2 regions of the Sporosarcina sp. Y352 genome follow, and region 2 is predicted to be linked to the other one. Evidence: a T-box and tRNA genes for the amino acid it is inferred to sense, from the RefSeq annotation. Region 2 holds a T-box; the other holds one or more tRNA genes.
The links. A T-box is a leader RNA that pairs with one kind of tRNA and senses whether it is charged. The one in region 2 lies ahead of trpS (tryptophan--tRNA ligase), so its partner is inferred to be a tRNA-Trp.

Region 1 (3,056 bases), on a different contig from region 2:
CAGTAGCTCAGTGGTAGAGCAATCGGCTGTTAACCGATCGGTCGTAGGTTCGAGTCCTACCTGCGGAGCCATTTAGGAGAGCTGTCCGAGTGGCTGAAGGAGCACGATTGGAAATCGTGTAAGCGGCTAACGCTGTTTCAAGGGTTCAAATCCCTTGCTCTCCACCAGAATTTACTTTCATAATAATGGCCCCTTGGTCAAGCGGTTAAGACACCGCCCTTTCACGGCGGTATCACGGGTTCGAATCCCGTAGGGGTCACCAATACTTTTTCAAAACGAAGTTTTGAAAAGAGTAATCCATAAGTACTTTAAACGAAGTTTTAAAAAGAGTTTATCAATATTTTACCCAGGAGGATTAGCTCAGCTGGGAGAGCACCTGCCTTACAAGCAGGGGGTCGGCGGTTCGAGCCCGTCATCCTCCACCATTAAGTTTTTTAAGCAGATCCACCGCTTAAATAAACTTCCATATATTTACTTATATAAATACTATTGTCGCGGGGTGGAGAAGTGGTATCTCGTCGGGCTCATAACCCGAAGGTCGCAGGTTCAAATCCTGCCCCCGCAACCAAATTTTATTGTGAATACAGCCTTTTACACACAATTCTTGTACATAGAAGGTTCAGGTTCATATACATTTATTGATATTTTATATTGTTGTCGCGGGGTGGAGAAGTGGTATCTCGTCGGGCTCATAACCCGAAGGTCGCAGGTTCAAATCCTGCCCCCGCAACCAAATGGTCCCGTGGTGTAGCGGTTAACATGCCTGCCTGTCACGCAGGAGATCGCCGGTTCGATCCCGGTCGGGACCGCCATTTTTTATATTAAAGGTTTAGAATAAGCAAGCAGATAGTTGAAGCAATCGAATATAGGATAGAACGTATGTAGTTACGTGACTGACCGAATGATTGAATTAGACATAAAGGTGCATAGCTTAACAAAAGCCAAACATGTGGCTCAGTAGCTCAGTCGGTAGAGCAAAGGACTGAAAATCCTTGTGTCGGCGGTTCGATTCCGTCCTGAGCCACCATTTAACTTAATATGCCGGAGTAGCTCAACTGGTAGAGCAACTGACTTGTAATCAGTAGGTTGAGGGTTCAAGTCCTTTCTCCGGCACCATATACACCTATTGTGGTGGGGTAGCGAAGTGGCTAAACGCGGCGGACTGTAAATCCGCTCCCTACGGGTTCGGCGGTTCGAATCCGCCCCCCACCACCAACTTTTTTTAACATGAATTATGTGTTGAAATGAATTTCCATTTAGGGGCATAGTTTAACGGTAGAATAGAGGTCTCCAAAACCTTTGATGTGGGTTCGATTCCTACTGCCCCTGCCATTTTTTTAATTCAACTTATTATTTTGGCGATTGTGGTGAAGTGGTTAACACATCGGATTGTGGTTCCGACATTCGAGGGTTCGATCCCCTTCAGTCGCCCCATTTTTTACACTTTCTCAAATCAAATTAAACGTCATGGCGGTTGTGGTGAAGTGGTTAACACATCGGATTGTGGTTCCGACACTCGAGGGTTCGATTCCCTTCAGCCGCCCCATTTTTATATTTTTTCAATTCAAATGAGATATCATGGCGATTGTGGTGAAGTGGTTAACACATCGGATTGTGGTTCCGACACTCGAGGGTTCGATTCCCTTCAGTCGCCCCATTTATCTTTTTGGGGTATAGCCAAGCGGTAAGGCAACGGACTTTGACTCCGTTACTCGTTGGTTCGAATCCAGCTACCCCAGTTTTGCGGAAGTAGTTCAGTGGTAGAATACGACCTTGCCAAGGTCGGGGTCGCGGGTTCGAATCCCGTCTTCCGCTCCAATTTCTACGGCGGCATAGCCAAGCGGTAAGGCATGGGTCTGCAACACCCTTACCACCGGTTCGATTCCGGTTGCCGCCTCCATATTTTATTACTACAGTATGGAAAATGAATATTACTATGCCCGAGTGGTGGAATGGCAGACACGTCGCACTCAAAATGCGATGCCGCGAGGCGTGCCGGTTCAAGTCCGGCCTCGGGTATCATATGGAAAAAACACAACTTCGGTTGTGTTTTTTTATGCTTACTTTTAACTACTGTGGTATGGTTTTTCTAAAGTGATTGAAAGAAAATCGGGTGGAGGAATCAATATGCCTTTAATAGAACATCAGCAGTTTATTCATGCCCCTATTGAACGCTGCTTTGATCTTACACGTGATGTGGATATTCATACTCGTACAACAGAAAGTACGAAAGAGAAAGCCGTGGGTGGCATTACGACAGGTTTATTGTCGGCTGGGGATGTTGTCACATGGGAAGCTGTTCATTTCGGTATAAAGCAAAGGCTGACTGCAAAAATAACAGTAATGAATAGACCCTATCTGTTTGAAGATATAATGGTGAAAGGCGCCTTTCACTCTTTCACACATATTCATGAGTTTATTGAAAAGGATAATGGCACTCTGATGATTGACAGATTTCAATATACATCACCTTTTGGACTGATTGGTGTTATAGCAGATAAGTTGTTCTTGGAAAGCTATATGAAGAATTTTATCATGAGTCGGGCTATAGCACTGAAGGATATTGCAGAAAGTGAGTAACGGGTGTTTCGTCACGAAAAGGTGACTTAATAAATAAGTATTGAATTTATCTACTATATAAATTGAAATCAAGAATTCCTTCCAACCCGCTTCGACTAGACCTTTTAGGGCACCTACGCTCAGGCTATTAACCGGATTCAATATTTAAACTAATATAGTGAAAAAACTCCTTTTACCAAAACTTTTTTTAAATTGGTAAAGGGAGTTTTTTGGGGGAAGAAATAGGCGAAGTTTCATTCTAACCTTTGAAGTAACATGTCTTCTTATTTATCTGTAATAATTTACATAATAAATCGTCTAATAACTAAAGGGGGGGAGATTGTGTGACGAACCATAAAATCGAGGAGTGGTTTCGACTGTACGAAAGGGATATCACGAGTTTCCTAACTTACTATACAGGTTCACTGGACGTCGAGGACCTTGTACAAGAGACCTTCATGATTGCTATGAAAAAGATGTCTAGCTTCAAAAATCAA
Region 2 (3,056 bases):
TTCGTTATTGGAGATTTGACTTGCAATCTATAGTGCCTTTTTCTCCAATGAAATTAGTATCAAATAGTAATCACATTATAATCTCAGTGCATACATCTCAGAATTACTATCAATAATGGAACGCTCCAGCGCAAGCGCGACAAGGGGCAGCCGAAGCCCTGAGACAGGATGCGAAGCGCTAATCCAGGCTCATGGCGAGAGGCATCCCCAAAGCGCCAAGCGGTATAAATTCCACACTCTGAACTAAAACTCTATCAATAATGTTACACTCCAGCGCCGGCGCGGCAAAGGGGTAGCCGAAGCCATGAGAATGGATGCGTAGCGTTAATCCAGGCTCATGGCGAGAGGCATCCCCAAAGCGCCAAGCGGTATAAATTCCACACTCTGAGCTAAAACTCAATCAATAATGTTACACTCCAGTGCCGGCGCGGCAAAGGGGTCGGCGAAGCCATAAGACTGGATGCGAAGCGTTAATCTAGGCTCATGGCGAGAGGCATCCCCAAAGCGCCAAGAAATCTAAATTCCACACTCCAAATTGCCCTAGCCATATAAGCCAGCCAACTATATCTCTAAATTTACCCCACACAAAAGCCCCTCTTTCGTCTAAAAGAGGGGCATGCAGTCATATAATCAAAGAAAATCAAAAGGACGATGCATAATGACAAGGTTATTCCTATTCCTTATGAGCTACGGACTCATTGTCGTTACAGTTTCAAATATGATTTTCTATTTTAACTACAGATCACTAGGATATGAGTGGTATCAAATATTCTATTTCATTTTACGTACGGCAGATTTTACACTGTTCGTTATTTCCGCAATCGTGATCATTCTTACCGTCTACGTCCGAGCCCCATCGCGGCCTCCATCTTACCGAGAGTGACAGACGCAATTGCGTTTGCTTTCTCCGCACCTGTATCCAGAATTTCATCAAGAACAGGTGAATCCAACAATTCATAATATCTTTCTTGAATAGGCGTCAAATGATTAATAACTGCTTCAGCAACACCCGCTTTAAATGCACCGTATCCAAGACCATCGTATTTCGCAACGAGATCGTCAATTGACACGCCAGACAATGCAGCTTCAATCGTTAGCAGATTTGATACGCCAGGCTTATTCTCGATATCGAATGTAACGATGCCTTCTGAATCAGTCACTGCGCTTTTGATTTTCTTTTCAATATCTTTCGGTGAATCGAGAAGAGAGATGGTTCCCTTTTTGTTGGGGTCGGATTTACTCATTTTCTTCGAAGGATCCTGAAGGGATTTGATGCGTGCACCGTTCTTTGGAATCCGGACTTCAGGAATTGTTAAGACCTCGCCATATCTTTTATTAAAACGTTCCGCCAAATCTCGTGTTAACTCGAGGTGTTGCTTCTGATCATCGCCGACTGGAACGATGTCAGTGTTATAAACTAAAATATCAGCGGCCATAAGTGGTGGATATGTCAGCAAGCCAACCGAAACACCTTCTTTGCCTTCCGTCTTATCTTTAAATTGTGTCATGCGCTCAAGCTCACCAATCGTTGAAATACATTGCATCATCCATCCTGCTTGTGCGTGCGCCGGAACTTCCGATTGGATGAATAATACCGCCTTGGAAGGATCAATCCCGCTTGCAATATAAATTGCAGCTAGAGAACGAATGGTTTTTGCAAGTTCCACTGGATCCTGTTGAACTGTTATTGCATGCTGATCAACAATGCAGAACAGACATTCAAAGTCATTTTGCAACTCTGTAAATTGACGGAACGCTCCAATGTAGTTGCCAAGTGTCACTGTTCCCGTAGGCTGAACGCCTGAAAAAATGGTTTTCATCTTTACATCTCCTCCTCAATCATAAAAAACATCAGCCGTCCCCGTAAAAAAGGGACGACTGATGTTTGATCAACCGTGGTACCACCCGAATTGCCCGAAGGCCACTCTGATTCCCATAACGCGGGGGACGTGACAAATTTCCACATGGTTCGTTCAAAAAAATCAAGCTAAATTGAACGAACTCAAGTGGGTTGACTTGTCAGGCTCGGGATCCCATTCTTCCAGTTTAGTATGCCTGTTTGCACCAACCACAAGCTCTCTGTAATACGAATACTGAAATACTCTTTTCCTTCAAAGCCATTCGCTATAAATGTTATTCACCATTATAAAACGTAATACAAAAGAATGCAATAGGCGAGCTACTTATAGATAGAAGATAATGAGAGCGATTCCCATTACAGCGAGGATGAGTGCACCAACGCTTAGAAATGAGCCAACATTCCCTGTGAATATTTCTGAAGGTTTTCGCATCGACATGACATCTTCCATTCGTTTCTTAGATGTAAATACTTTTCTCATGCTCACCGTGAATACATCAAAAAAACCGGTTGAAAAAACAAGTGAAACCAAACCGATGAACAATATAATACCACCAATGATGAAAGATGCATTTATATAAGAGAGGAGAGTCATCTCTTTAAAATAGACAAGCATCAAAAGGCTAATTAGGAGATGTGCGATTAGAAAGTTACGAATAATTGTTCTCATAATAACTACCTCGTTCCAAAGTAATGGTAATGGTATAGAGAGAAAAAATCAATAGTACAGAAGAAAGTTTATAAATGTTTTATCAAAAAGTCCTACTGTAAGCGTTATCAATCTAGCATTATAGGAATAATATCTGTGTTAGTACACTATGATATTTTAAAAAGGTATGTACAACTGAAATAATCATAGTATAATAATGAGGTACCTAGTTATCAGACAATTTAGAGGAGGTCATCGATTTGAAAACCCACAAGTTTATGTGGCTAATTAGTATCATGCTTGTACTTAGCGTGTTCCTAGCAGCGTGCGGCGACAAAAATGAAGACGCAGGCACTACAGAACCGGAAAAAGACAAAGAAGACAAAGGAACTACTGAAGAACCTGCTGAAGATGTAGCACAAGTTCTTAATTTGATTGAAGAGGCAGAGATTCCTTCTATTGACTCATCAATTTCAGAAGATGCAGTTGGTTTCAACGTACTGAACAACATCATGGAAGGGCTTTACCGCCTTGACCAAGAAAGCCTTC

Region 1: it encodes a tRNA-Trp, which carries the amino acid that the T-box ahead of trpS (tryptophan--tRNA ligase) is inferred to sense. The anticodon was not compared.

Annotation. Positions count from the first base shown of each region.
Region 1 is NZ_JBXCJE010000018.1:150-3,205, forward strand. It holds tRNA gene AC1TO6_RS19265 (tRNA-Asn) at 1-71, shown strand, start outside; tRNA gene AC1TO6_RS19270 (tRNA-Ser) at 76-167, shown strand; tRNA gene AC1TO6_RS19275 (tRNA-Glu) at 188-262, shown strand; tRNA gene AC1TO6_RS19280 (tRNA-Val) at 350-425, shown strand; tRNA gene AC1TO6_RS19285 (tRNA-Met) at 494-568, shown strand; tRNA gene AC1TO6_RS19290 (tRNA-Met) at 659-733, shown strand; tRNA gene AC1TO6_RS19295 (tRNA-Asp) at 737-812, shown strand; tRNA gene AC1TO6_RS19300 (tRNA-Phe) at 952-1,027, shown strand; tRNA gene AC1TO6_RS19305 (tRNA-Thr) at 1,041-1,116, shown strand; tRNA gene AC1TO6_RS19310 (tRNA-Tyr) at 1,131-1,215, shown strand; tRNA gene AC1TO6_RS19315 (tRNA-Trp) at 1,259-1,332, shown strand; tRNA gene AC1TO6_RS19320 (tRNA-His) at 1,359-1,434, shown strand; tRNA gene AC1TO6_RS19325 (tRNA-His) at 1,471-1,546, shown strand; tRNA gene AC1TO6_RS19330 (tRNA-His) at 1,582-1,657, shown strand; tRNA gene AC1TO6_RS19335 (tRNA-Gln) at 1,668-1,739, shown strand; tRNA gene AC1TO6_RS19340 (tRNA-Gly) at 1,744-1,818, shown strand; tRNA gene AC1TO6_RS19345 (tRNA-Cys) at 1,827-1,900, shown strand; tRNA gene AC1TO6_RS19350 (tRNA-Leu) at 1,939-2,019, shown strand; gene AC1TO6_RS19355 (SRPBCC family protein) at 2,128-2,580, shown strand; gene AC1TO6_RS19360 (RNA polymerase sigma factor) at 2,904-3,056, shown strand, end outside.
Region 2 is NZ_JBXCJE010000002.1:125,378-128,433, forward strand. It holds gene AC1TO6_RS03540 (hypothetical protein) at 719-883, shown strand; gene trpS (tryptophan--tRNA ligase) at 834-1,820, opposite strand; T-box leader at 1,868-2,124, opposite strand; gene AC1TO6_RS03550 (DUF3899 domain-containing protein) at 2,184-2,528, opposite strand; gene AC1TO6_RS03555 (peptide ABC transporter substrate-binding protein) at 2,768-3,056, shown strand, end outside.